Regions from separate parts of the Herbaspirillum sp. WKF16 genome, predicted to be linked through region 1. Evidence: predicted binding sites of a transcription regulator. Region 1 holds the regulator's gene; each other region holds the start of a gene.
What was found. Region 1 encodes sigma-54, which starts transcription at its own class of promoters, with help from an activator protein. Its sites were predicted from a motif close to TGGCANGNAANCTGCTTT; they were not measured.
Positions count from the first base shown of each region.

Region 2: the regulator sigma-54 is predicted to act here: its motif matches at 1,583-1,600, upstream of Herbaro_RS05015 (ANTAR domain-containing response regulator).
Region 3: the regulator sigma-54 is predicted to act here: its motif matches at 7,582-7,599, upstream of urtA (urea ABC transporter substrate-binding protein).

Region 1 covers NZ_CP118632.1:4,118,908-4,128,593, forward strand. Annotated here, with positions in the region: gene lptB (LPS export ABC transporter ATP-binding protein) at 1-269, shown strand, start outside; gene Herbaro_RS18585 (RNA polymerase factor sigma-54) at 352-1,842, shown strand; gene hpf (ribosome hibernation-promoting factor, HPF/YfiA family) at 1,984-2,346, shown strand; gene Herbaro_RS18595 (hypothetical protein) at 2,408-2,719, opposite strand; gene grxD (Grx4 family monothiol glutaredoxin) at 2,705-3,016, shown strand; gene Herbaro_RS18605 (UbiX family flavin prenyltransferase) at 3,058-3,636, shown strand; gene Herbaro_RS18610 (SDR family oxidoreductase) at 3,692-4,450, opposite strand; gene mdeB (alpha-ketoglutarate dehydrogenase) at 4,617-7,292, opposite strand; gene Herbaro_RS18620 (Lrp/AsnC family transcriptional regulator) at 7,585-8,064, shown strand; gene Herbaro_RS18625 (response regulator) at 8,149-8,652, opposite strand; gene Herbaro_RS18630 (hypothetical protein) at 8,876-9,307, shown strand; gene Herbaro_RS18635 (PAS domain S-box protein) at 9,465-9,686, shown strand, end outside.
Region 2 covers NZ_CP118632.1:1,114,253-1,123,938, forward strand. Annotated here, with positions in the region: gene Herbaro_RS05000 (hypothetical protein) at 1-169, opposite strand, end outside; gene Herbaro_RS05005 (DUF3309 family protein) at 339-497, opposite strand; gene Herbaro_RS05010 (hypothetical protein) at 541-1,401, opposite strand; gene Herbaro_RS05015 (ANTAR domain-containing response regulator) at 1,774-2,433, shown strand; gene Herbaro_RS05020 (CmpA/NrtA family ABC transporter substrate-binding protein) at 2,821-4,107, shown strand; gene ntrB (nitrate ABC transporter permease) at 4,122-5,033, shown strand; gene Herbaro_RS05030 (ABC transporter ATP-binding protein) at 5,047-5,859, shown strand; gene Herbaro_RS05035 (methyl-accepting chemotaxis protein) at 5,910-6,668, shown strand; gene Herbaro_RS05040 (DUF423 domain-containing protein) at 6,737-7,114, opposite strand; gene Herbaro_RS05045 (hypothetical protein) at 7,181-7,711, opposite strand; gene Herbaro_RS05050 (hypothetical protein) at 7,740-8,201, opposite strand; tRNA gene Herbaro_RS05055 (tRNA-Lys) at 8,459-8,534, opposite strand; gene ybgF (tol-pal system protein YbgF) at 8,627-9,382, opposite strand; gene pal (peptidoglycan-associated lipoprotein Pal) at 9,388-9,686, opposite strand, start outside.
Region 3 covers NZ_CP118632.1:4,842,101-4,851,786, forward strand. Annotated here, with positions in the region: gene Herbaro_RS21840 (ABC transporter substrate-binding protein) at 1-586, opposite strand, end outside; gene Herbaro_RS21845 (FadR/GntR family transcriptional regulator) at 671-1,375, opposite strand; gene Herbaro_RS21850 (Bcr/CflA family multidrug efflux MFS transporter) at 1,656-2,882, opposite strand; gene Herbaro_RS21855 (ABC transporter substrate-binding protein) at 3,177-4,571, shown strand; gene Herbaro_RS21860 (GGDEF domain-containing protein) at 4,577-6,316, shown strand; gene Herbaro_RS21865 (ferritin-like domain-containing protein) at 6,507-7,334, shown strand; gene urtA (urea ABC transporter substrate-binding protein) at 7,654-8,907, shown strand; gene urtB (urea ABC transporter permease subunit UrtB) at 9,024-9,686, shown strand, end outside.

The DNA of each region.
Region 1 (9,686 bases):
CCACCGACCCGCGCTTCGTGCTGCTGGACGAGCCCTTCGCCGGTATCGACCCGATCGCCGTGATCGAGATCCAGCGCATCGTGCGCTTCCTGAAGGAGCGCGGCATCGGCGTGCTGATCACCGACCACAACGTGCGCGAGACGCTGGGCATCTGCGACCGCGCCTACATCATCAACCAGGGAACGGTGCTGGCCAGCGGCAGCCCGGACGACATCATCGCCAACGAATCGGTGCGACGCGTCTACCTGGGCGAACACTTCCGCATGTGAGCGCGGCGCCAGACCGCGACACTGCACCACCCCACACGCAAGAACGCAACCACAGCCGGCCACGCGGCTTCCTGAACGCCAGATGAAACAGTCGCTCCAGTTACGCACCTCGCAGCACCTGGCATTGACGCCGCAATTGCAGCAGTCGATCAGGCTGCTGCAACTGTCGACGCTGGAACTGCACCAGGAACTGGAACAGATCCTCTCCGACAATCCGCTGCTCGAGCGCCTCGACGATGCGCTCGACAACTCGGTGCGCCTCTTGGCCGACGGCGCGATCTCGGCGACGCCCTCCTCCGGCGTCGCCGAGACCGCCGGCGAGGCCGCGGCCGAACCGGCTGCGCCCGGCGGCGACGGCGAGGCCAACTTCGAGCACCAGGACAACACGCCCGACAACAGCGTCAGCGGCGAGTCCGACTGGAGCTTCGACGACGTCGCGCGCAACGGCAAGTCTTCCGACGACGAAGACGCCCGGCCGCAGCTCGAAGCGCACGAGATCACCCTGCGCGAACACCTGCTGGAGCAGATCCGCCTCACCGCGCGCACGCTGCGCGACCGCGCGCTGCTGGAACTGCTGACCGACGCGCTCGACGACAGCGGTTACCTGGAAGAGCCGCTGGAAGACATCCTCTCGCGCCTGCCCGAAGAACTGGGCGTCGACCTCGATGAGCTCTCGATCTCGCTCAAGCTGCTGCAGAGCCTGGACCCGGCCGGCGTCGGCGCGCGCAGCCCCAGCGAATGCCTGGCGCTGCAGATCCGGCGCATGCCCAAGGTGGCCTTCGTGACACGCCGGCTGGCGCTGAAGATCGTCGAGGATTACCTGCCGCTGTTCGCCCAGCGCGACTTCAACAAGATCAAGAAGGCGCTCGACTGCGACGACGAAGACCTGCGCGAGGCGCAGGCCGTGATCCGCCAATGCCGCCCGCACCCGGGCGCGGAATTCGCGCGCGACGCCTCCGACTACGTGGTGCCGGACGTGATTGTCAGGCAAACAAAGAACGGCTGGCAGGTGCTGCTGAACCATGACGTGATGCCCAAGCTGCGCGTCAATGCGATGTACGCCAGCGCGCTGAAGCAGTCCAAAGGCGAAGTTTCCCTCACGTCACAGCTGCAGGAAGCCAAGTGGCTGATCAAAAACATGCGGCAGCGCTTCGATACGATTTTGCGAGTCGCACAGGCAATTGTCGAACGTCAAAGAAACTTCTTTTCGCATGGCGCTGTCGCCATGCGGCCCCTTGTGCTGCGTGAAATTGCTGATACACTGGGTCTACACGAGAGCACAATCTCTCGCGTGACAACTCAGAAATACATGCTGACGCCACATGGCATGTTCGAGTTGAAATACTTCTTCGGCAGCCACGTCGCGACGGAAACCGGAGGCGAAGCATCCTCCACTGCGATCCGGGCGCTGATCAAACAGTTGATAGGAGCAGAAAACCCCCAGACCCCATTATCCGATAGCAAGATTGCGGATATGCTGGCAGAACAAGGCATGGTGGTCGCGCGACGTACCGTCGCAAAATACCGCGAAGTGCTGAAAATTCCGCCGGTAAATCTCCGCAAATCCCTCTGAGCTTTCTCAGTTTTTCTGTAGTACTTTGCAGCCGTCGCTGTGTTCAGGCATCAGTCCATGCCCTTAGACACAAACGCTGTGCTATCCGGTGTATCGGATGAGGTGCACGAACCTCCAGTGACTTCACGATAGGAGTGTTGTATGAATCTGACCATCAGTGGACATCACCTCGAACTGACCCCCGCCATCCGGGAATACGTGCAGAGCAAGCTGGCACGGATCAAGCGCCATTTCGACAATGTGATCGACGTCAGCGTCATCCTGAGCGTAGACAAACTGACAGAGAAGGAAAAGCGCCAAAAGGCGGAAATCAACGTCCACATCAAGGGGAAGGATCTGCACGCGGAGAGCATCGCCCACGACCTGTACGCGGCGATCGACGCGCTGATCGACAAGCTCGACCGCCAGGTCATCAAGCACAAGGACCGGCTGCAGGAGCACCATTCCATGGCCAAGCGCCTGCCGGAAGACACGGCTGAGGCGGCTGGCGCGGCCGGCGCATAAGGCGCGGCAAACGCGGACCTGGATCCGCCATCACGAGGAAAGGGCGCGCAAGCGCCCTTTTTCATTTCCGCCACGCAATTTCTCGTGCGATCGCCGCCAGGAGATGTTGCAAACGATTTAAATAATATGTGGCGAGCCGCAAGTTCGCGCCGGTCATGCGCGACATTGGCAGCCCCTTCTTGAAGGCAGCTCCCGCGCCCCAATCTTGGAATTGAAGCAAGCAGAAGCCGCCCTTGCCCTCCACTGTCCAGCAGGCAACAAGGACGTGCGAAGATGCGCCGGCGCGCCCCGCTTTCAAACGCGAATGCCGGCTTTTCCCTATAATGTCGGCAATCAACCCATTTTTTAAGGCATAGCCATGAGCGACGTCCAATCCTGGATCAAAGAAACCGTCACCCAAAATCCCGTCGTGCTGTTCATGAAGGGCACCGCGCAATTCCCGCAATGCGGTTTCTCGGGCAAGGCCATCCAGCTGCTCAAGGCCAGCGGCGCCGAGAACATCGTGACCGTGAATGTGCTGGAAAGCCCGGACGTGCGCCAGGGCATCAAGGAATACTCGAACTGGCCCACCATTCCCCAGCTGTACGTCAAGGGTGAGTTCATCGGCGGCTCGGACATCATGAACGAGATGTACTCTTCCGGCGAATTGCAGACCCTGATCAAGGGCTGATTTCCCGCCCCTGTTTCATTGACTCTCCCCCTCCGCACCGCATGCCGCGCCAGCGCCTGATCATCGCCATTACCGGCGCGACGGGCGCGATCTACGGCGTGCGGCTGCTGCAGCACCTGCGCGGCCATGCGCAGGTCGAGACGCACCTGCTGGTGTCGGACGCCGGCGTACTCAATCTCCACCAGGAACTCGAACTCGGCCGCAAGGACGTCGAAGCGCTGGCCGACGTGGTGCATAACGCACGCGACGTCGGCGCCTCGATCGCCAGCGGCTCGTTCGCCTCGGCCGGCATGATCGTCGCCCCTTGCTCGATGAAGACGCTGGCGTCGGTGGCCCATGGCCTGTCCGACAACCTGATCACGCGCGCCGCCGACGTGGTGCTGAAAGAGCGCCGCCGCCTGGTGCTGATGGTGCGCGAGACGCCCTTCAACCTGGCTCACCTGCGCAACATGACCGCCGTCACCGAAATGGGCGGCGTGATCTTCCCGCCGCTGCCGGGCTTCTACCATCGGCCGCAATCGCTGGAAGAGATGGTGGACCATACGCTGGGACGGGTGCTGGACCTGTTCGACATCGGGCACCAGCTGACGCCGGAGTGGCAAGGTTTGAAGCCGTCATAAAAAAAACACGCCGAGGCGTGTTTTTTTTCGTCCCTCATTGACCTTGCACGCCAGGTCAACCGCGCCCGATGAACGGCATCTTGGTCGCCATCACCGTCATGAACTGCACGTTGGCGTCCAACGGCAAGCTGTCCATGTAGAGGATGGCGCGGGCCACGTGTTCGGCATCCATCGTCGGCTCAACCTTGGTGGACATGTCGGCCTGCAGCGTGCCCTTCTTCATCAGCGTGGTCATGTCGGTGGCGGCGTTGCCGATGTCGATCTGGCCGCAGGCGATATCGTAGGCGCGGCCATCCAGCGAGGTGGCCTTGGTCAGGCCGGTGATGGCGTGCTTGGTGGCAGTGTACGAGGCCGAATACGGGCGCGGCGCGTGGGCCGAGATCGAACCGTTGTTGATGATGCGCCCGCCGCGCGGCGTCTGGTCCTTCATGATGCGGAAGGCCTCCTGGGTGCACAGGAAGACCCCGGTCAGGTTGATGTCCACCGCCGACTTCCACTGCTCCACGCTCAACTCCTCCAGCGAGACCGGCGGCGCGAAGATGCCGGCATTGTTGAACACCAGGTCGAGGCGGCCGAAACGCTCCTTGGTGCTGGCGAAGAGCTTCTTCACCGAGGCCGGGTCGGTAACGTCGGCGGCCACCACCAGGGCGTTGGCGCCATGCTCTCCGGCCAGCTTCACGGTCTCTTCCAACGCATCCTGGCGGCGTCCGGCCAGGGCCACGCCGTAGCCTTCGCGCAGCAGCGCGAGCGTGATCTGCCGGCCGATGCCGGAGCCTGCGCCGGTCACCAGCGCGATTCGTTTCGGTGCTGCCATGGTGTCTACTCCTGTCTTGTCTTGTCGGTGGATGTGCGCGCGCCGCTGCGGCAATGAAAAAGCCGCCTGCGGCGTGCAGGCGGCTTTCACTATAGCAAACGCATCGGCCGGCTTCGATGAGAGATTTTCAATCCGCGCGCCGGCATTCATGCATGCGCGGGCGCGTTCACACCGTGGTCGAGAGCGGCTGGGCGGTGTCGATGCCCAGCGTCAGCGCGGCCGCCGCCAGCTTGGCGCGGTCGCCGGCGAACACCTCGGTCAGCGCGGTATAGGCGATCCAGCGCGCGTCGATCTCGAAGAAGTCGCGCAGGTTCACGCGCGTATCGCTGCGGCCGAAGCCGTCTGTGCCCAGCGTCACGTAAGTGCCCGGCACGAAGGCGCGGATGCTTTCCGGCAGCGCGCGGATGTAATCGCTCACCGCGATCACCGGCGCGGCGCTGTCTTGCAGCTGTTGCGTCACGTACGGCTGGACGTCGGCGCCGCACAGGCGATGATCGCGCTGCGCAGCCACGCCGTCGCGCGCCAGCTCGGTATAGCTGGTGACGCTCCAGACCTCGGCCTCGACCTGCCAGTGACGGCGCAGCAGCTCGGCTGCCGCCAGGGCTTCCTTGAGGATAGGGCCGGACGCCAGCAGGCGCGCCTGCGCGCCCGCCTTCCTGCCCAGGCAATACATGCCGCGCAGGATGCCCTCGGCGACGCCGGCCGGCATGCTGGGCTGGGCCTCGTTCTCGTTGGTGACGGTGACGTAGTAGAACACGTCGTCGCCGCGTTCCATCATGCGGCGCATGCCGTCGTCGATGATCACGGCCAGCTCGTAGGCGTAGGCCGGGTCATACGAGACGCAGTTCGGAATCGAGGCGGCGGTCACCAGGCTGTTGCCGTCCTGGTGCTGCAAGCCCTCGCCGCCCAGCGTGGTGCGCCCCGACGTGGCGCCGATCAGGAAGCCGCGCGCGCGCTGGTCGGCCGCGGCCCAGATCAGGTCGCCGATGCGCTGGAAGCCGAACATCGAGTAGTAGATGTAGAACGGCAGCATCGGCGTGCCGTGCACGGAGTAGGCGGTGGCGGCGGCGGTCCAGGAGGAGATGGCGCCGGCTTCGGTGATGCCCTCTTCCAGGATCTGGCCGTCCCTGGCCTCGCGGTAATACAGGATGGAGCCGATGTCTTCCGGCTCGTAGAGCTGGCCCTGGGAAGAATAGATGCCGACCTGGCGGAACAGGTTGGCCATGCCGAAGGTGCGTGCCTCGTCGGCCACGATGGGCACCACGTACTGGCCGAAATCCTTGTCCTTCAACAGGTTGCCGAGCTGGCGCACCAGCGCCATGGTGGACGACATTTCCTTGCCGTCGGCCTCCAGCGCGAACTTGCTGTGCGCCTCCATGGCCGGCACCGCGCGCCTGGCGGCGCCGGCCTGGCGGCGCGGCAGGTAGCCGCCCAGGGCGGCGCGGCGGGCGTGCAGGTGCTTCATCTCGGCGCTGTCGTCAGCCGGCTTGTAGAAGGCCAGCGAGCGGCATTGCTCGTCGGTCAGCGGCAACTTGAAGCGGTCGCGGAATTGCAGCAGGCTCTCTTCGTCCAGCTTCTTCTGCTGGTGCGTGGTCATCTTGCCCTCGCCGGCCGCGCCCATGCCATAGCCCTTCTTGGTCTGCGCCAGGATCACGGTGGGCTGGCCCTTGTGGGCGGCGGCCGCCTGGTAGGCCGAGAAGATCTTCTTCATGTCGTGGCCGCCGCGACGCAGGCGGTTGATCTCCTCGTCGGTCAGCGTGGCGCCGATGGCGCGCGTGCCGGGAGTCTGCCCGAAGAAATGCTCGCGGTTGAAGGCGCCGTCGTTGGCGGCGAAGGTCTGCAGCTGGCCGTCCACGGTGCGGTTGAGCGCATCGACCAGCTCGCCGTCCTTGTCGCGAGCGAACAGGCCGTCCCAGTCGGAACCCCACAGCAGCTTGATGACGTTCCAGCCGGCGCCGGCGAACAGCGTCTCCAGCTCGTCGACGATGTGGCCGTTGCCGCGCACCGGGCCGTCCAGGCGTTGCAGGTTGCAGTTGACCACGAAGATCAGGTTGTCCAGCTTCTCGCGCGAGGCCAGCGACAGGGCCGCCAGCGACTCGGGTTCGTCCATCTCGCCGTCGCCGAACACGCCCCATACCTTGCGACCCTGGTCCTGCAGCAGGCCGCGGTGTTCCATGTAGCGCAGGAAGCGCGCCTGGTAGATGGCGTTGATCGGGCCTATCCCCATCGAGCCGGTCGGGAACTGCCAGAACTCCGGCATCAGCCAGGGGTGGGGATAGGACGACAGGCCTTGCTGGCCGGCGCGCTTGGCCTCGATCTCGCGGCGGTAATAGCCGAGGTCTTCCTCGGAGAGCGCGCCTTCAAGGAAGGCGCGGGCGTAGATGCCGGGCGCCGAGTGCGGCTGGAAGTAGACGACATCGCCGGCGAACTTGTCGTCGCGGGCGCGGAAGAAATGATTGAAGCCGACTTCGAACAGGTCGGCAGCCGAGGCGAAGCTGGCGATGTGCCCGCCCAGTTCGCCGTAGGCGCGGTTGGCGCGCACCACCATGGCCAGCGCGTTCCAGCGCATGATGCTGGCGATGCGCTCCTCGATCGCCTGGGCATCGGAACCGCCGGGGAATGGCGGCTCCTGCTCGGGACGGATGGTGTTGACGTAGGGCGTGTTGCGCGCATCGCGCCAGTTGATGCCCCACTGCTGGGCCGCAGCCGACAGGCGCGACAGCAGGAAGCGCGTGCGCTCGGGGCCGGCTTCCGCCAGCACGCTTTGCAGCGCCTCCAGCCACTCCTGGGTTTCCTGGGCGTCGATATCGATATCGCGGGCAATACCATTGGCTGACGACATATCCACTTCCTGATCTCCTTGTTGTGCCAGGGCCGGAAACCGCTTGCGCCGGGCTCATGGGAAAATGACGCCGCCGCGCGCAATCAGTTCTATGCAAAGAGACGAAAAGCCGGTAAAACACCTGCCGCGCCATTGGTCTCCTCGCACCCGACGCCTTTGCGGTCGTTCTTCTTGGTGATCGGATAACGATACGCCTGATGCACCGGCATGAGTCACTGAAAATGAGAAGTTGTTTTACAATATTCAGCACTGAATGCTGAAAATTTGAAACTTACAGAATTAAATTTCAATAATGGAACTAGATACCACCGATTTGCGAATCCTGAACATCCTTCAGGAGAACAGCTCGATCAGCAATCTGGAGCTTGCCAGCCGCATCAATCTCTCGCCCTCGCCTACCCTGGCGCGCGTGAAGCGGCTGGAATCGGAAGGCATCATTTCGCGCTACGTGGCGCTGGCCGATCCGCACCTGCTGGGGCTGAAGGTCAACGTGTTCGTCAAGGTGATCCTGGAGCGCCAGGGCGCGGAGGCGCTGGCCCAGTTCGAAACGGCGGTGAGCGCCTTCGATGAAGTGATGGAAGTCTACCTGATGACCGGCGACGAGGATTACCTGCTGCGCATCGTGGTGCCCGACCTGCTGACGCTGGAGCACTTCATCGTCGACCACCTGACCAAGATCCCTGGCATCAAGAACATCCGCTCCAGCTTCGCGCTCAAGCAGATCAAGTACAAGACCGCGCTGCCCACGCCGAAGATCAAGACGCGCCGTTAGGCCGCACGCGCCTCCCGCAGAAAAAAACAAAGGGCCTTGCGGCCCTTTTTTATTGGCTTGCCGAGCGCGCGAGAGCGCCGCGCCTCACTTCTCCGACGAGCGCATCCAGTCGCCGCGGCGGCGCGCGTGGCGCATGCCGGAGGGCGCCTGCCATGCGGGCCGCGCCGAGGGTGTGGCCGGCGACTGGCACCAGCGCTGGTAGAACTCGGCGATGCAACGCGCATACAGCTCGGCGTCGATCGGCTTGGGCATGTATTCGGTGGCGCCGGCGGCCAGGGCCGCCTGTTCGCCTTCCATGTCATACGATGGGAACACCACCACCGGCACCGCGGCCATGTGCTCGTTGGCGCGCAGCTCGCGCAGCACGTCCAGGCCGTCGGTGTAATCGAGGTCGGACTCCAGCAGGATCAGCGCCGGAGCCGGGCCGTCGCTGCTGCGGCGGCGCTGCTGCAGCAGGCAGCGGCGGGCGGTGGCGGCATCAGGATAGACCTGGAACGAGCAGCGCAGGTTGTTCCTCCACAGCGCGAAACGCACCATCTCGGTGGCTTCGGTACTGGAATCGATCATCACAATGCTGGGGAGGTTCATGCTGTGCATCCTGTCAAACTTTTCAAAGGCCGCCGGCTCTTGAGCCGACAGTAACGTTTTACACGTGCGGCGCGCACGGCAACATCAGAGAATTCCCTAAATATGAGAAATTGCCCGGAGGCAGCGTATTTTCAGGAATTCCCCGATCGGCAAGGCAGAGTCAGGCGCGTAGACTGCGCCCATCAGTTGTCGAATCAACAAATCTTGCGACGGAGAATTTCTGATGATGCCCTTTGCCAAAGTATGCGTTCCCGTTCCCGCCGCCGCTGCCGGCATGGTCGAGCTGTATATCAACAAAGGCAGCCGCATGATCGTGCGCCGCGATGGCGCCGGCAACGACTGGGCCACGCTGCGTGCCAGCCCACGCAAGGTCCTGGAATGGTTTGCCACCTCCGGCTTCGCCCCTTCCGGCAAGCGCGAGGCGCTGGCCCAGTTCGAGCCCTGCGCGCGCCGCCTGGCCGGCCTGGATCACCTCAAGACCGAAGTGCGCCCGGCCTTGGCCGTGCCCAAGTTCTGGCAGATCGAGGGCGCCGCCTATGGTTTCGACGCCGGCCCCCACCTGCCTTATTGGCTGGCCAAGAACGGCGCCTCCTTCGTGCCGCTGCTGGTGCCGGCCGAGCAGATGGCGCACTTCTCGGAACGGCTGGTGGCCTGAGCGTTGCGGCCAGCATGACGGCAGCATCGTTCCACGCCCGGCAAGCCCGTCCAAGGACGGGCTTTTTTTTGCCCGCGCGGCGTTTTGCGAGCGAGGACAAAACCGGTTAATCTCTTTACATCGCCTGCGAACCGGCACAACCCCATCAGAGGAAACAATGTCGATTCCCTATCCGGTTGAAGAAAAAAAACGCCTGGCTTTCCTCCGCTCCCTGGGGCTTCTTGACACTGCCCCGGATCCCGCCTTCGACCGCGTCACGCGGCTGGCCAGCAAGCTGCTGGACGTCCCGATCTCGCTGGTGTCGCTGGTGGATGAGAATCGCCAGTGGTTCAAGTCCAAGGTGGGGCTCGAGGTGAGCCAGACGCCGCGCGAGGATGCG
Region 2 (9,686 bases), 2.0 Mb from region 1:
AGGCCGCATTGGCCTCCTTGGTGAGGTTCTGGTAGCGCGCCTTGGGTGTATCGTCGGGGGTGTACCAGCGCGCCGGATCGGCGGCGGAAACATCTTCCTCGGCCGCATGGGCGGCGCCGCACAACGCGGCCAGGGCGAGGAGGGAAACTGCGAGGATGTTGTTCTTCATGGTTGGACCTCTTCTTGGAAATTGGCAAACGCGCCGGCGGCGGCCGTAGTCCGGCGGCCGGGCGCAAAAGAACGCGGCGCGGCCGGTGACAGGGCACCGACCGCGCCGCGCTCCCATCCGCAGGAGGGATGGTATCAGGCTTGGGCTGTGGAAATGAAATTGCCGGGCGTTATATCTTGCCCAGCAACAGCAGGATCAGCAGGATGATCACTACAGTGCCGGCGATCCCGCTTGGGCCATAGCCCCAACCGCGGCTGTGCGGCCAGGCCGGGATCACGCCCAGCAGGATCAAAATCAGGATGATGAGCAGAATGGTGCCGAGTGTCATGGTCGTTCTCCTTTGTTATTGGTGACGGGAAATCGTGGTGTTATCAGAAACGCATTTTCACGTACGCCGACGGCCCGGTCAGCTTGACGTCGACGGCGGCCTGCGAGTTGCCGCCGTCGCGATCAATGTGGATGCGGGTGATGCCGTAGTCGGCGCCGACGCCGAGGTTCTTCAGCGGATACCACTCCACGCCCAGCGCCGCGCCGTAGATATGGCCGGTGACCGTGCCCCAGTTCTTCTTCACGCCCGAGGCTTCGGCGTAGATGCGCAGGTCGCGGCTGAAGGCGTGCTTCCAGCCCAGTTCCAGCAGGGGCGCAAAGGTCTTCTCGGTCTGGTTTTCGCTCAGCGAGCCGGTGGTGCCGTTGAACACGCCGCTGGCCTGCAGGTCGTAGTGCGCGCGATAGTAGCCGGCGCCCACGCCGATGCCGAAGACATCGTTGCCGTGCCCCAGCCACCATTTGTAGGCCAGCGAGGCAAAGTCGACCTCGATGTTGGCGTTGGCGGCGCCGGACAGGATCGCCGGCGTGCCGCCGACGTTGAACGAGCGCGTGGTGGAGTAGTTGTAGTCGTTGCGGTAGCGGAAGTAATCGAACGAGAGGCCCTGGCTGTCGCCTAGCAGCAACTCGGCGCGCACGCGCGGCAGGGTGGTGCGGTTGCGGTCGATGTCGCCGCTTTCGGCCGAGCCGTAGCGCGTATTGCCTTTGATGTTGAAGGTCGGGTCGACGTAGTAGCCGCCCACCGAGAGGCTGAAGCGGTCAAGCGCCGGTGAGGGATCGGCGTGTGCTCCCTGGACGAACAGGCCGAGCGCGGCGGCGCCGGAAAGCAGGCTCACGGCGCGCAGGCGCTTACGGGTGTGCGAGCGGGGTGCGGGAGCAGGGGCGGGGGGCAGCAGGTCGGTATTCATGTCGAGCGGTCTCCGTAGTGCGAGGGTGTTGTAATGCCGGAGCGTGGAACTCCGGTCGGCCGTGCAAGCTGATGCATCATAGGACGTGCATTCTTGCCGGCGCGATCAGCGTGGATCCCGATTTCCTGTAGGAAAAGGCGAGCTGCGGCGTGGGCGAAGAGGAAGATGAGCCATGGCGCAATGGTGCGGAATTTGCTTGAAACTCCTGATGGCGGGCTGCCGTGTTTTTGCGGTCATGCATGTTTTTTGAGCGGCAATGGGTTACTATTCCGGCCGTCATTCGCATGCTGCCTTGCAGCGCAACCGTTGGAACGGATCAGCGGACTTGATTTGTTGAGTTGTCACCAAAGCCGATAGCCAGTTCGTCCTTCAATGAAGCCAGATAGCTCATCGACGCCGCCCAGCGGCCGCCCCTTGCGCATCGTCATCGTCAATTCCGTGCCGCACCTGGAAGAAGACCATGACGAGGCCGCGCATGCGCAGGCCGAACAGCGCGCCGAGGCGCTGCGCACCGGGCTGATGGACGCCGGCTACAACATCGTCGCCGCGCTGCCGGCCGATCTCTCGCTGCCGGACCGCATCGCCAGCCTGCAGCCGGACATGATCATCATCGAAGCCGAGTCCGACGCCCGCGACGTGCTGGAGCACATCGTCATCGCTACCCGCGATGAACGCCGCCCCATCGTCATGTTTACCGAGGACGACGACACCGGCAGCATGGACGCCGCCATGGCCGCGGGTGTGACCGCCTACATCGTGGCCGGCCTGCATTCGGAGCGCATCAAGCCGGTGCTGGACGTGGCGCTGGCGCGTTTCCGCCAGGAACAGAAACTGCTGGCCGAGCTCTCCGATACCCGCAACAAGCTGGCCGAGCGCAAGCTGGTCGAGCGCGCCAAGGGCGTGCTGATGGCGCGCAAGGGCTTGTCCGAGGAGCAGGCCTACCAGAAGCTGCGCAGCATGGCCATGAACCGCAACCTCAAGCTCTCGGAAGTGGCCCAGCGCCTGCTGGACGCCGAGGATCTGCTGGGTTGAACAGCCCGGCCCGGCCTTGCCGGCCGCTCCCTTCCATTCTTTTCGTTCCGCCAACTTGGTGCAAAGCACAAAACGGGTGCGGCCCCGCGCCCGTTTTGATCGCGCTGCAGCCGCGCCTGGCAGGCCCGCTGCGGCCCTGCCAGGCGCTCGCCGACGTGCCTTCTTCATAGGCAAAGCGAGGCCCGCGCGTATCTTTTTGCGACGCTTGGCACAGTCTTTGCTGATTCCCCCTGCATAGCGCAACGAGTGCGCACCAGACGCGGCCAACGGCGGTCGCGTCGACCAAGACAAAGGCGTCTTCCGGCATGGAGCGATCCATGCCGGATACGCCTTTTTTGTTTTGCAGCTATGGGTCGGTTCAGATCAATTCGCAACGGGGAAAATGCTATGGACTTCAAAGGGCAGGCGGACAAGGCGGCAGACGTGGCAAGTGGGGCCGAGCCGGTGAACGGCACGCGCCGCAAGATCATTCAGACCGCGGGCATCGCGGCGGGAGCGAGCATGATGGGATTAGCCACCGGTGGCGCATGGGCGGCCGGTTCCGACAAACCGGAGAAGGAAGAGGTCAAGATCGGCTTCATCCCGCTGACCGACTGCGCATCGGTGGTGATGGCCTCGGTGCTGGGTTTCGACAAGAAATACGGCATCAAGATCGTGCCCAGCAAGGAGGCCTCCTGGGCCGGCGTGCGCGACAAGCTGACCAACGGCGAACTGGACGCCGCCCACGTGCTGTACGGCCTGATCTACGGCGTGCAGCTGGGCATCGGCGGGCAGAAGAAGGACATGGCGGTGCTGATGGGCCTGAACCACAACGGCCAGGCCATCACCCTGTCCAAGAAGCTGGCCGACAAGGGCGCCGTGGACGGCGCCTCGCTGGCCAGGCTGATGCAGACCGACAAGCGCGAATACACCTTTGCCCAGACCTTCCCCACCGGCACCCACGCCATGTGGCTGTACTACTGGCTGGCCGCCAACGGCATCAACCCGATGAAGGACGCCAAGGTGATCACCGTGCCGCCGCCGCAGATGGTGGCCAACATGCGGGTCGGCAACATGGACGGCTTCTGCGTGGGCGAGCCCTGGGGCCACCGCGCCATCGTCGACGGCGTGGGCATCACCGCCACCACCACCCAGGACATCTGGAAGGATCACCCGGAGAAGGTGCTGGGCTCCTCGCTGGAGTTCGTCAAGAAATACCCCAACACCTGCCGCGCGATGATGGCCGCCATCCTCGACGCCAGCAAGTGGATCGACGCCTCGCTGGCCAACAAGAACAAGATGGCCGAGGTGATCGCCGACAAGTCCTACGTCAACACCAGCAAGGACGTGATCGACCAGCGCATCATGGGCCGCTACCAGAACGGCTTGGGCAAGACCTGGGACGACCCCAACTACATGAAGTTCTACGAGGACGGCCAGGTCAACTTCCCGTTCCTCTCCGACGGCATGTGGTTCATGACGCAGCACCGCCGCTGGGGCCTGTTGAAGAGCGACCCGGACTACCTGGCCGTGGCCAGGTCGGTCAACCAGATCGACCTGTACAAGGACGCTGCGGCGATGACCAAGACGCCGCTGCCCAAGGACGTCATGCGCAGCTCCAAGTTCATGGACGGCGTCGTGTGGGACGGCAAGAATCCCGCCGCCTACGCGCAGTCCTTCAAGATCAAAGTCTGAGGAAGGGGAAACCGATGAGCGCAGCCGTGGAGAGCATCATGAGCGATAACGCCAAGCCGGCCGGCGCCGCCGCGCGCGCGCCGGCGGCCAACGAGGCGCAGGCCGCGCCGGCAGCCGCGACGATGCGCAAGGCGAGGAGCAAGCCGCTGGGCGGCAACGCCTTCATGCGCATCGTGCCGCCGCTGTTGGGCATGGCGGTGCTGGTGCTGGTATGGCAGATCATCGCCATCAAGAACAGCAGCTTCCCTACGCCGCTGGTGACGCTGAAGGAGGCGATGAGCATGTTCGCCGATCCCTTCTACCGCAACAGCCCCAACGACCAGGGTATAGGCTGGAACATCCTGGCCTCGCTGCAGCGCGTGGGCGTGGGCTTCGGCCTGGCGGCGCTGGTGGGCATCCCGCTGGGATTTGCCATCGGCCGGGTGGAATTCCTCTCGCGCATGTTCAGCCCCATCATCAGCCTGTTGCGCCCGGTCTCGCCGCTGGCCTGGTTGCCGATCGGCCTCCTGGTGTTCAAGTCGGCCAACCCGGCGGCGATCTGGTCGATCTTCATCTGCTCGATCTGGCCGATGATCATCAACACCGCCGTGGGCGTGCAGCGCGTGCCGCAGGACTACATGAACGTGGCGCGCGTGCTGAACCTGTCGGAATGGAAGATCCTGACCAAGATCCTGTTTCCCTCGGTGCTGCCCTACATGCTGACCGGCGTGCGGCTGTCCATCGGTACCGCCTGGCTGGTGATCGTGGCGGCCGAAATGCTGACCGGCGGCGTGGGCATCGGCTTCTGGGTATGGGACGAGTGGAACAACCTGAACGTGCCGCACATCATCATCGCCATCGTCGTCATCGGGGTGGTGGGGCTGATCCTGGAACAGGCGCTGGTGGCCCTGGCCAAGGCCTTCACGTACGAGCAAGTGAACAACTGAGCGCGGGGACATCATGGAAAACATCAACGGCAAGTTCATCGACATCCACGGTGTGGAGATGGTGTTCAACACCAGGAAGGGCAGCTTCCACGCGCTGCGCGAGATCGACCTGACGGTGGCCAAGGGCGAGTTCGTCTCGCTGATCGGCCACTCCGGCTGCGGCAAGTCGACCCTGCTGAACCTGATCGCGGGGCTGACGCGGCCCAGCGCCGGCGTGCTCCTGTGCGCCAATCGCGAGATCGGCGGGCCCTCGCCGGAACGCGCGGTGGTGTTCCAGAACCATTCGCTGCTGCCCTGGCTGACCTGCTACGAGAACATCTACCTGGGCGTGGAACGCGTGTTCGGCGCCAGCGAGGACCGCACCCGGCTGCGCGACCGCACGCGCGCCGCGCTGGCGCTGGTGGGCTTGTCGGCGGCGGAGAACAAGCGCCCCAACGAGATCTCCGGCGGCATGAAGCAGCGCGTGGGTATCGCCCGCGCGCTGGCGATGGAACCCAAGGTCTTGCTGATGGATGAGCCCTTCGGCGCGCTCGATGCGCTGACCCGCGCCCACCTGCAGGACGAGCTGCTCAAGATCGTGGCCAAGACCGAATCGACGGTGGTGATGGTGACCCACGACGTCGACGAGGCGGTGCTGCTGTCGGACCGCATCGTGATGATGACCAACGGCCCGGCCGCGACCATCGGCGAGATCCTCGAGGTGAAGCTGGCGCGCCCGCGCGACCGCGTCGCGTTGGCGCAGGACGCGCAGTACTCGGCCTATCGCACCGAGGTGCTGGAGTTCCTGTACCGCAAGCAGGCGCATCCGGCGCGCGAGGCTGCTTGAGCCATCGCGCCGCGCAGAACCATCAGCCAGCATCGCCAGGAGGACAATCCATGAGCAACGCCGTCGCCGTGCAGGAAACGCGGCAGCTGCATCCCCATCCGGCCGCCGTCAACGATGCCCGCGCCGCCTCGTCGGCCACCGCCGATACGACCGTCGACCAGACCGGCGAGCAGGACATCGTACCGCTCTCGGGCGAGGTGTTCGGCGCGCTGATCAACCTCTCGGGCCGGCGCCGCTTCACCTCGCAGCGCCTGGTGCTGTATGCGGTGCTGGGGTCGCAGGGGCACCCGGGCGCGACTGCCGTCGCGCGCGAGGCGCTGGCGCTGTTTCGCGGCGCCCACACGTCCTTGCTCAAGCGTTCCGGTGAGCTGCCCGGGGTGTTCTGCCCCGAGCTGGAAGAGATCTACTTCGGCGCCCCCGGCGGCGACGCGCGCATCACCGGCTTCGCCGAGCTGGCCGGGCGCGCGCTCAATGCCATCGACGACAAGCTCAAGTCGGCGCCGGAGCTGCTGGCGCAGCTGGTGAAGGAGACCACGCCGCTGTTGGCGGTGCTCAACCAGATCACCGGCGTCTACGAGGAGCAGTCGAAGAAGCATGCGCGCCTGATGCGCAACCAGCTGCGCGGCATCATGACCGACATCGAGACCATCGCCCGCGAGGCCAAGATGGTGGCCTTCAACGCCCGCATCGTGGCGGCCCGTTCGGGCCAGGCCGGCAAGGAGTTCTCGGTAGTGGCCGGGGTGCTCTCCAGCATCACCGGCGAGATCGACGAGCTGGTAAAAGCGGCCCTGAGCGGCGCGGCAGCCTGAGCCTGCCGCCCAGAAAAAACGCCGCCGGGCGCAGGCCGGGCGGCGTTTTTTTTACAGCTCGCGCGCGCTCAGTTCGCACCCTTGTACGCCGCCCACGCCACCAGCAGCCAGGCCGCCAGGAAGGCCACGCCGCCGATCGGCGTGATCGCGCCCAGGATGCGGGTGCCGGTCAGCGCCAGCAGGTACAGGCTGCCGCTGAAGACGACGATGCCGGCCAGCATCAGGTTACCGGCCCAGTTGAGGGCGGCGCCGCCGAACTTGGGAGCGAGCAGGGCCACGGCGATCATGCCCAGCGCGTGCATGACCTGGTAGGTGACGGCGGTATGCCAGATGGCCAGCATCTCGTCGGAGATGATCTTCTTCAAGCCATGCGCGCCGAAAGCGCCGCAGCACACGGCGATGAACATGTTGAGGGCGCCGGCGATGACCAGGCTGCGTGCGTTCATGAAACTATCCTTCTGTGTCGTTGCCCTGCTCCGGCAGGGCGGTTGGTCGGGGACGCTGGCGGCGGCTTAGTCCAGGGGATCGAATTGTTCGGTCGGCAGCGCTTCGTAGGCGTCGGCCTTGATCGACGCATCGTTGCTGCAGCCGCGCGTGCTCGGCTTGGCGCCCTTGGGGCCTCGCACCACGATGCCGGCGGAGAACTGCGGATCGTTGGTCGGCCCCTTGAAGTTGGTGCGCACGGTGCGGTCGAACAGGATGTAGTCGTAGCCGCCGTTGGAGAAGCGGATGTGGGCCTCGCCGCCGCCGGAGTACATGGTGGAGCTGAACAGGAATTTCCCGGCCGCCGGCTGCGGCGTGTCGGGATATTGCAGCTCGGTCTTGCCGGGCGCGCCGAAACGGTATTGCAGCGTGCCGCCCTTGGCCGAGAAATCGGCCGAGGCGCACAGCGAGGCGGTCTTTTTGGCCCTGGTCGCGCAGGAGAATATTTCCTTCTCGCCGGGCAGGCACATGGTCGGCACGGGCGGCGCGGCATGGGCGGCATGGGCCTGGAGCAAGGCGACGAGGGCAAGCAAGGCGGCGCGGGGCAGGGCGGTTTTCATGACGGGATCGGTGCGCGGTATCGGAGGATCAGTAGCCAATGCGCTGGCCCCCGCCCAGCCGGTATTCGTGGCTGAGCACGAATTGCGAGGTCGCGATCAGGCCCGACAGGCCCAGGATCAGCTGCGTGAGCGTGTCGAAGGGCAGCACCCAATAGCTGCCGGCAGGCGGCGGCACGCCGGTGGCCGCGTTCACCACCGGATTGACCCAGGAAGCCTCCTCGGTCACGTCCAGCAGGATCTGTCCTTCGGCGGTGGTATGCAGGTAGATTTCCCCGCCCAGCTCCAGCGCGAAGCAGATGCCCTGGCCGGCGTTCACCGCGTTGAGCTTGTGGCGCCAGACCACGGCCTGCAGCTCGCGGTTGTAGGTCTCGATCCAGGTCTCGACCTCATGCACGTTCTGCAGCACGATCCATGGACGCGGCGCGGGGATGGTGTCCGGGCCGGCGACGGCGTCATCGGGGAAGAGGTGCTCGGGTGGCTGGTCGGACATGGAGATGAGTTTGCGTGGAAGAACCGGCGTCGGATAGCCGATGCCGGGATAGAAAAACTGCGAACCAAAAGCGGAAGTATATCGGATAGCCCGGCCCAACCGGAGGGTGCGCGGCGTGTTTGGGGCATCGGGGGAGGAGGGCGGCGCAGGGCCGGCCGCAGGTGCCGCAGGTGCTCTTCTTGCAGCGGCCTGTGTTTCGCGCGGAAAACAAAAAGGGCCCCAGCGAACTGGGGCCCTTCTTTTTACTGCTGAATTTCTGGTAGGCCGTGCGGGACTCGAACCTGCGACCAACGGATTAAAAGTCCGCTGCTCTACCAACTGAGCTAACGACCCGAAAGACCGCCATTATAGGCAAACTTCATCGGCACTGTCAAACGCTGCCGTAAAACACTATACAACAACGGCGCCGTCTCCCGCCTGCCCGGTCACTTCAGCGAGGACAGGCGTTCCTTGCCGGTTTGCGCCGCCGGGCTGTTGGGGAACTTGGCGATCAGCTGTTCCAGCGTCTTCTTGGCGGCGGCTTTGTCCTTCAGTTCCGCCTGCGAGCTGGCGATGTTCAACATCGCGTCGGCCACCTTGGGATTGTCCGGGTAGTTCTTCACGACGTTCTGCTGGGCCGCGATGGCGCCCTTGTAGTCGCGCTGGGCGTACAGGGAGTTGCCTTGCCAGTATTGCGCCGAGGCGGCGTAACCCGATTGCGGATAACGCTTGATGAAATCGCCGAAGGCATTGCCGGCGCCCTTGTAGTCGCCGCCCTTGAACTGCGACAGCGCGGCGTCATAGGCCTGCTGCTCGGGGATGCCGACGGCCACCGTCTGGCCGTCGACGTTGACCTGTTGCGGCTCCAGCTTGCGCAGGCGCGCGTCGAGGTCGACGTAAAAATCTTTTTGCCGCTGCTGGGCGTTGGTGATTTCGTTGGTCAGCACTTCGATCTGGCCGCGCAGGGCCGCGATCTGCGATTGCAGGTTGTCGCTGCGGTCGGAAAGTGTGAGCACGCTGTTCTTGTCGGCTTTGTTGGCGACATCGCGTTGCAGCGCTTCGATCTTGGAGCGGATGTCCATGATCGCCTTGCGCGCTTCGTCGTCGTCAAACAGGCCGGCGTGGGCTACGAGCGGTAAATAAGCCGTGGCGGCCAGCAAGGCCGCCACGGTTACCGATTTCAGTGTGAAAGCGGTACGCATGGCCATCACTGATAAGCGATGTCGGCGCGACGGTTTTCAGCGTAGGAAGACTCGTCCTGGCCCAGGGCCTTGGGCTTTTCCTTGCCGAAGGACACGGCTTCGACTTGCGACTCCGACACGCCCAGCAGCACCAGCGCCTTGCGGACGGCTTCTGCGCGCTTCTGGCCCAGGGCCAGGTTGTATTCGGCGCCGCCGCGATCATCGGTGTTGCCCTGGATGATCACCTTGCGGTCCTTGTGCGCGACCAGGTACTTGGCGTGGTTTTCAACCACGGCGCGGTATTCGCCCTTGACGGCGAAGCTGT
Region 3 (9,686 bases), 720 kb from region 1:
CCGAGGCCGGCACCGCGGCCAGCTTCTTCTCCCACTGCGCGGGCGAGGCCATGAACAGGTTGGTCAGGTTGATCGGCAGGAAGGAGTCCGGCTCGGAGGTGGTCAGCTCCACGGTCAGGTCGTCGACCTTGCGCGCCGAGCGCAGCGTGGGCATGCGCGAGGCGGTCACGCCGACCTGGCTGGGATCGAACTGCGGGGCGTTCTTGTCGAGCACCTTGTTGACGTTCCACACCACGGCGTCGGCATTGAAGGCCGAGCCGTCATGGAACTTCACGCCGGGGCGCAGCTTGAAGATCCACTTGGTCTTGTCCTTGGCGTCCACCGCCCACGACAGCGCGAGGTCGGGGATGAGCTCGCTGGCGCGGTCGGCCTTGGACAGGTCCCACTGGGTGAGGCCGTCGTACATCGGGATGCCGGTGAAGCGGTTACCCTCGAAGCCCTGGTCGGGCTGGCCCAGCGTGCGCGGGATGTCGCCGGCGGTCATGGCGATGCGCAGCACCTTCTCGGCATGCGCGGGCAACGCGGCAAAGGCGCCGAAGGCCAGGCTACAGGCCAGCGTCAGGGTGGCGGTTTGGGGGAATTTCATATCAGTGCTTTCCTTTGTTGGAAACGACGGTGGACACGGCGACAGATGAAACGACACAGCGGAGGGAAACCGGAGAAGCGACCGTCACGGCAGCCCGAACCTGAGTTCGACGCGGGCGGCGGCGTTGACCACATGCTGCTGCATGGCCTGGCGCGCGCCATCGGCGTCGCCGGCGGAGATCGCGGCGGCGATGGCGCGGTGCTCGACGGCCGGCGCCCAGATGCGCTCGCGGTCGGCGAAGGGCACGCGCAGGCTGTGGCTGATCGGGCTCTCGAACTGGCGCACCAGCTGGGTGAAGCCGGGGTTGCCGGAGAGCTCGGCGATGAGCTGGTGGAATTCGAAATCGGCGTGCGAGGCGCTGACCAGGTCGAGGTTCTTCAGCGCCTCTTCGAAGCGCGCCTGGATGCCCCACAGGCGCGGCGTGGCATGCGGCGTGATGTGACGCGCGGCCAATGCGGCGGCGGCCGACTCCATCACGTAGCGCAGCTGGAAAATCGCGGCCAGCTCCAGCGGCGGCGTGGCGGGCGCGGCCTCGCCCTCGGCGCTGGGCTGGGGCGGCGGCGGGGTTGCGCGGCCGGACTGGCGCTCGGCCACCAGCGTGCCCTTGCCCGGCACCGAGCGGATGAAACCCAGCGCCTCCAGCATCGACAAGGCCTCGCGCAGCGACGCGCGACTGATGCCCATCGAGTCCGACAGCTCGCGCTGGCTGGGCAGCATTTCGCCCGGCAGGTAGGTGCCGGAGAGGATCTGGCGCTGCAGGGTCTGTGCTGCGATATTGGGCATGCTCATCGGTGCAATCCTCGGTGGCCTCGGGCTTGGCCTGACTGGTCAGACCGCGGATGCGTGGTCAGCAATTAGCGTGCCACTGTCGCATCGCACGCCGCAAAGCCTTGCGGCGCCTGGTGTTCAGCGCGATTGCCGGATTTCGCCGGCGGCGCGGCGCGTGCACGGATACGGCGCGGCGCGGCGGCCCGGTGCGCGGGATTGATGCACGCGCGCGCACCGCCGCGCGCCGCGGGCGAAAAAAAAGCCCGGTCGGGGACCGGGCCTGGGAGCATGCGTCTTCTGGTCAGCGCGCGGGCAAGGGCGCCGCCGTCTCGTGCTTGGCCACCAGGTGGTAAAGCAGGAAGGCCGAGACGCCGCAGAAGGCCATCAGCGACACCAGCGGCAATGCGGTGCCGTCGTGCCAGATGCTCATCACCACGCCGGAGAGCACGCCCATGCCGAACTGCAGCGTGCCCATCAGCGCCGCGGCGGTACCGGCCTGGCGACCCTGGTGCTTGAGTGCGATGGCGGTAGCGTTGGGGCCGGTGAATCCGTAAGCGGTGAGGAAGCCGAAGAAACCGACCAGCAGCAGCGGCAGGCTTTCCCATCCCGCCAGCACCGCCAGCGCCACGAACAGCGAGAGGCCGGCCGGCACCCACAGGACCTTGCCCAGCACGCGCTCGGCGGAACGCTTGATCACCAGCCGCGCGTTGACCTGGGAGGCCGCGATCAGGCCGATGGCGTTGGAGGCGAACACGAAGCCGAAGTATTGCGGCTTGATGCCGTGCAGCTCGATGATCACGAACGGGCCGCCGGCGATGTAGGCGAACATGCCGGCCTGCACCAGCCCGCCGCACAGCACGTAGGACATGAACTGGCGGTGACGCAGCAGGCCCCAGTACTGGCGCAGCGTGCGGCCCAGGTGCAGCGGTTCGGCGCGGCTGGCGTCGACGGTCTCGGTGAGGAAGCGGCGGGTGCCCAGGATGCACAGCAGGCCGAAAATGGTCAGCACCACGAAGATGCCGCGCCAGCTGGCGAACACCAGCATCAGGCCGCCGATGAAGGGCGCCAGGATCGGCGCCAGGCCGAACACCAGCATGAGCATCGAGAAGGCCTTGGCCGAGCCCTCGGCGCCCATGCGGTCGCGCACCATGGCGCGCGGGATCACCATGCCGGCGCTGCCGCCCAGGCCCTGGAACAGGCGCAGCACGATCAGCGTCTCGATGTTCTGCGCGAAGATGCACAGCAAGGAACTGATGAAGTACAGGCCGATGCCGAAGAATAGCGGCGGCTTGCGGCCGAAGCGGTCCGACAGCGGCCCGTAGAACATCTGGCCGGCCGCCAGGCCGACCAGGAAGGCCGCCAGCGTCAGTTGTACCAGGTTGGTGCCGACCCCGAGGTCCTGGGCGATGGCGGTGAAGCTGGGCAGGTACATGTCGATGGCCAGCGCGCCCATCGCGGTGAGGCCGGCCAGCACGGCCAGCCATGGGGGAAATTTGCCCGTCGAGAGCGAAGTGTCGTTGTTGTGCATGTGGGAATTCTGGGGGCAGCCGTTGGTCGCGGCTGTTGGAGTGCGGAGCGACATTATAGATCGGCGGCCGCTTTCCTTCAGGACGCGACGCACGCGTCGCCAAATATTGCCGACAAGACTCGTGCAGTTTGTTGTGAAAAATGGCACACTCCCCCTGACAGTTCTCAACGGTCGGGATCGATGGCCGCAGGGAAGCGGGAATAAGCTGACATACGCCGGCGCCGCCGCGGTACGGGCAGCCAGGCACCAGGCCGAACGACAGAAGCTAGAAGCATATTGCCGCAGGGGAAGCGAATGAGTGCGCGATTTTCGCCATCGCCGCAAGACATGCCGGACGCCGGCCCCGCCATGGCCGGGGACGCGCCGGCCGCAGGCTGCAGCCGCCGGGGGGTGCTGGCGGCAGGCCTGTGTCTTGCCGCCGGCGCGCTGTTGCCGGGATGCGGCCGGCACGACGAGCCGACGCCGGCGCAGCCGGCTGCGGCGGCCGAACCGGTCGTACTGACCGCGCTGGTCTGGGCGCCCGACTGGGCCGAGGAAATGCATCGCGTGGCCGACACCTTCATGCGCGCGCATCCCGAGATCCGGATCAACCTGCAGTTCATGATCGGCAACTCGGTGGAGGAAAACCTCAAACCCAAGGCCGCCACCGACAACCTGCCCGACATCGTCTCGGTCAATCCCAACCCCTACACCGCCGCGCTGGCCGACCAGGGCCTGCTGGCCGACGTCGCCGACACGTCGGCCTGGGGCCAGATGCTGGGCATCCTGCAGCACGCCTGGACCTCGCCCGGCGGACGCCGCTACGGCATCCCCAACGGCCTGGCCACCACGCTCATCTATTACAACCGCGACATGTTCGAGCGCGCCGGCCTCCACAAGCTGCCGGCCGACTTCAGCGAGTTCCTGGCCGCCGGCGCGGCGCTGAGGAAAGCCGGCTTCACGCCGCTGGCGCTATCCGGCGCCTTCCCCAACATGCTGGGCAACGGCCCCTTCAGCTACGGCTTCGCCAACAGCGTGGCGGCGCGGCTTCCGGACTGGCGCGAGCGCATCGCCGACGGCACGCTGGCGCTGGACAACGCGCAGGGCGCCGCCATCTTCGGCAAGCTGCGCCAACTGGCCGAACACAAGCTGGTGCAGCCCGACTGCATGCGCGCCGGCTACCACGACACCTTGCGCCAGTTCTCAGAAGGCCGCGTGGCGATGGCGTTCCAGGGCAGCTGGGCGGCCGGCGCGCTGATGCACGGCCGCGAGGTGCGCGCCGGCGTCTTCGCCCCGCCCTGGAACGATCGAGGCCAGGCGCTGACCCCGGTGCTGGGCAGCGAGACCGGCTTCGCCGTGGCGCAAGCCAGCAGTGAGCGCAACCGCAAGGCGGCCAGGCAATTCATCGACTTCCTGTACGGCCCGGGCATGCCGATCTGGCAAGGCAAGCGCCAGAACATCCCGCCCTTCGGCAGGGCGAGCGACGAGGTCAGCGGCGACCGCGCGCTGTTCTCGCTGGTGGAGCAGATGGTGCGCGCCGACCCGGCCGGACGCAGCCCCGGCCTCTACTATTCCTACCTGCCGGCCAATACGATAGAGGTGCTGCACGAGCTGCTGCAGGGCGTGCTGTCCGGCAGGAAATCTCCCGATGGAGCCGCGCGCGCGCTGCAGGCTTCGATCGCCGGCCAAGCCCGCATCGACCGCAAATGAACCGGATGAGCGACACTCCCCACCTGCGCAAGCGCGCCGACCTGCGCCTGCTGCGCTTCGTGCGCAAGATCGACATCCGCTATCGGCTGATCAATTCCTTCATCCTGGTCTCGCTGCTGCCGCTGGTGGTCTCGGGCCTGCTGGCCTACCGCGAGAGCAGCAACGCCACCCAGGAGCGGGTGCGGGTGTACTCGATGCAGGTGGTCAAGCAGATCTCGCAGAACCTGCTGCTGCGCATGGAGAAGATCGAGGACACCAGCGAGGAGCTGGCGCTGTCGGATCGCCTGCAGCACCTGCTGGCCGACTACTACGGCAACGACGAGGCCGCCAGCGCCGCCGCCCGCACCGGCATCAGCAAGGTGCTGCTGGACACCTACGGCGCCTTCTCCTACGTCAGCCAGAAATACATCCTGGACCGCAACCGGCGGGTGATCGATCCGCAGATCTTCGCGCCGCTGGCCAACAGCGTGGGACGCCTGGCCGAAGAGGCGCCCGACCTCGCCGGGCGCCCGTGGTGGACGCTCTACAACGCCGGCCATGGCCAACGCAGCCTGGCCATGCTGCGCCAGATCCGCTTCACCGGCAACAACCGCGATGCCGGCCTGCTGCTGGTGGGAGTGCGGCCGAACTACTTCTTCCGCATCTTCGAGGGCATCGACCTGGGCTACGACTCCAGCATCTTCATCGTCGACGCCAATGACGGCACGGTGGTGGTCCAGAACCGCGAGGGCGGGACGGGAACCGCCGACCCGGCGCTGCTGCAAGGCATCGCCGCCAGCCAGGCGGAGCGCCGCGAGAGCGACTTCATCGCCTATGCCGACGCCGACAAGCGGCCCTACTACGCGGCCATCGCGCGCGTGCCTCACACCTCGTGGCTGGTGGTCAGCGCCACTCCGGCCGATCGCCTCAACGCCGACACGCGCTCGGTGCGCAACAAGATCATCGGCATCGGCCTCTTGTGCTTCGCCGCTTCGCTGCTGCTGTCGGCGCTGATCGCGCGCAGCATCACGGCGCCCCTGAAGCGGCTGATCATGGTGATGAAGGAAACCGAGAGCGGCAATTCGCACATCCGCGTCGAACAAGGCGGCAGCGACGAGATTTCGGTGCTGTCGCGCAAGTTCAACCAGATGGCCAGCAAGCTGCACCAGAACAAGGAACAACTGGAGGAACAGGTGGCGCTGCGCACGCGCGAGCTGGAGCGCGCCAACCGCAAGCTGGAGGCGCTGTCGTCGACCGACGGCCTGACCGGCGTGGCCAACCGCCGTCGCTTCGACGAGGCGCTGGCCAACGAGCTGCGACGCGCGGTGCGCTCCGCCAAGCCGCTGGCGCTGCTGATGCTGGATGTCGATTACTTCAAGAAGTACAACGACCGCTACGGCCACCAGGCCGGCGACGAATGCCTGCGCATCGTGGCGCGCGTGCTGCAGCAAAGCTCGCGCCGCGCGACCGACCTGGTGGCGCGCTACGGCGGCGAGGAGTTCGTCATCATCGTCGCCGAGAGCGATCCCGGCAGCGCCATCCAGCAGGCCGAGAACATCTGCGACGCCATCTTCGCCCTGAAGATCCCGCACGCCGATTCGCCCTTCGGCTACATCACCGCCAGCATCGGCGTGGCCGCCGTGCAGCCCGACGAGCAACTGGCCGCCGAACGCGTGCTGCGCATTGCCGACCAGGCGCTCTATCACGCCAAATACCAAGGCCGCAACCGCGTGGTGCTGGGCAGCGACGCCACCGGCCACTTCTGACTTGCCCCTGCGGCGATGCCGCAGGGCAACGGCTTCCCCTGGCGCTGTCGGCGCATTCTTGCAGCGCGCTGACAATCGGCTGACGACTCCCCGGACGATGCAAAGATGGCCGGCGCGGCGCCGTATTGCCTGAACCAAAGATTCGGCGCCGCATCATATCTGCATGCCAACCATTGCCAGGGAGCAGCAGATGACGTCGAGCCGCGAAGAAAAAAAACACTGGACCGTTGAAGATATCGATTTCACGCGCATCGACGTGGCGCGCATGCGCGGCAACGAGGATTTGTTCTACCTGGTCGCCTGCGCCTCCTTCATCGAGAGCGGCTCGGACCTCTATACGCACAACCTGGTGGAGTATTACCGGGGCGACGCCGAAGTCGAGGGCTGGCTGCGCGAGCAATGGGAAAAGGAAGAACTGCAGCACGGCGCCGCGCTGCGCGCCTATGTCCAGTACGTGTGGCCGGAATTCGACTGGGAGCGCGCCTACCGCGGCTTCCTCGACGAGTACTCGCAATACTGCAAGGTGGAATTGCTGGAGCCCTCGCGCGCGCTGGAGCTGGCGGCGCGCTGCGTGGTGGAGACCGGCACCTCGGCCTACTACCGCGCCCTGGCGCGCGCCGCCGACGAACCGGTCTTGAAGCACCTGGCCGGCCTGATCGCCAACGACGAAGTGAATCACTACAAGCACTTCTACAAGTACTTCCGCCGCTACCGCAGCCTGGAAAACGTCGGCCGCTCACGCGTGCTGGGCACCCTGGGCCGGCGCACGCTGGAGCTCAAGAACGAGGATGCCGACTGCGCCATCCGCCATGTGGTGCGGGTCCACGACCCGGCGCTGGCGGCCGACCCGGCGCGGGTCAAGGCGCTGGCCTCGCGCATGAGCCGTACTGTGCGCGTGAACCTCAAACCCGAGACCACCATCAAGATGATCATGCGGCCGCTGGAATTGCCGCCGGCGGTGCAGAGCATGATCGAGTTCCCGATCCGCCAGTTCATGCAGCGGGTCATCCTGCGCTGAGTCCCTCCCCGCCGCCGTAGCGGCGCCTCGCGCCTGCCTTGTCCGTCCCGGCCGCACGGTCGGCGCCCGCCCCAACATCGGGCATCGCCGCGCGCCAGCTTGGTGAGCGTCGTCGCGCCGGATCCGGCTTGTCGACAAAGTCGCCCGCGTTTGGTGCGCAAATCCGACTGCATTGACAACATCCCGCACCGCGCCTCCCTCGCGTGCGCCCCGCTTTGATGCACGGCCACCGGCGACAGCCGGGCATTGGCACGCATTCTGCTATTAGAGCTGGGCAGTGAAAAAAACTTATCCGAACTTTTTTCCCGAGGGAGCAAACATGTCACGTCGTACCGTACTGAAAGCCACCGCACTGGGCGCGTTCGCCCTGGCCGCATCCTCCTGGCTGCCCTCCGCGTTCGCCGCGGACACCATCAAGGTCGGCATCCTGCACTCCCTCTCGGGCACCATGGCGATCTCCGAGACGTCGCTCAAGGACGTGGCCCTGATGACCATCGATGAAATCAACGCCAATGGCGGCGTGATGGGCAAGAAGCTGGAGCCGGTAATCGTCGACCCGGCCTCCAACTGGCCGCTGTTCGCCGAAAAGGCGCGCCAGCTGATTTCGCAGGACAAGGTTTCCGTCGTGTTCGGCTGCTGGACCTCGGTGTCGCGCAAGTCGGTGCTGCCGGTGTTCAAGGAATTGAACAGCCTGCTGTTCTACCCGGTGCAATATGAAGGCGAAGAACTCGAGAAGAACGTGTTCTACACCGGCGCCGCGCCCAACCAGCAAGCCATTCCCGCCACCGAATACCTGATGTCCAAGGAAGGCGGCGGCGCCAAGCGCTTCGTGCTGCTGGGCACCGACTACGTCTACCCGCGTACCACCAACAAGATCCTGCGCGCCTTCCTGCACAGCAAGGGCGTGAAGGACTCCGACATCGACGAGGTCTACACCCCGTTCGGTCACTCCGACTACCAGACTATCGTCGCCAACATCAAGAAGTTCGCGGCCGGCGGCAAAACTGCGGTGATCTCCACCATCAACGGCGACTCCAACGTGCCCTTCTACAAGGAACTGGGCAACGCCGGCCTGAAGGCGACCGACGTGCCGGTGGTGGCGTTCTCGGTGGGCGAGGAAGAACTGCGCGGCGTGGACACCAAGCCGCTGGTGGGCCACCTGGCGGCCTGGAACTACTTCGAATCGGTGAAGAACCCGGTCAATGCCGCCTTCATCAAGAAGTGGAAAGCCTACGCCAAGGCCAAGAACCTGCCCAATGCCGATACCGTCGTGACCAACGACCCGATGGAAGCCACCTACGTCGGCATCTACATGTGGAAGCAGGCCGTGGAGAAGGCCAAGACCACAGACACCGACAAGGTGATCGCAGCCATGGGCGGCCAGAAGTTCAAGGCGCCGTCCGGCTACGAGCTGGAAATGGACAAGACCAACCACCACCTGCATAAGCCGGTGATGATCGGCGAAATCAAGGCCGACGGTCAGTTCAACGTGGTCAACAAGACCAAGACCACCATCCGCGCGCAACCGTGGAGCCCGTACATCCCGGGCAACGAAGGCAAGCAGAAGATGTAATTGCGGCAGGGCGCGCCAACCGGCGCGCCCCCGGCAACACCCACCACGATCCGACAGATCCGCCCGCCGTCCGGCATCTTGCCCAACGCCGCCCGGGCGCCTGGGAATATCCAAAAATGAAAACAGCCATCAAGCTTTTACGCGCCTCGTTCGCGATGTGGCTCTGCGCGCACGCGCTGGCCGCCAGCGCGGCCATCGATCCGGCATTGCTCAAGCCGCTTGGCGGAGACGACCCCGACGCGCGTATCGACGCCGTCAACCAGATTGCCGCGCTCGCCAGCGACGATGCGGTGAAGGTCCTCAAGGCATTGAACAGCGATGCCCTGTATGCCACCCCGGCCGGCGACGTATTGATCGTCGACGACGCCGGCAATGCCTTCAACCCGGCCACCGGCCAGAGCGGCCCGGCGCCCGACGACGCCGAAGGCGTGACCGTCAACAACCGCCTGCGCGGCGCGGTCGACGGCGCGCTCTCGGGCCTGAAGCTGCTCTCCGAAAAACGTGAGGAGCGCCTGGCTGCCGCCGGCGACCTGCTCAAGAGCGCCGACCCGGCGCAGCTGCCGCTGATCCAGAAGGCGCTGGCCAAGGAAGGCGACGCCCAGATCAAGGACGTCCTGCAACAGGTGCAGGCCACCGCCAACCTGCATGCGGCCGATCCGGCCGTGCGCCGCGCCGCGGTGAAGACCCTGGCCGAGACCACCAACGCCTCGCTCAAGCCGGCGCTGGAGCAGATGCTGGCCAAGAACCCCGACGGCAGCTACGCCGAGCCCGATGAGGGC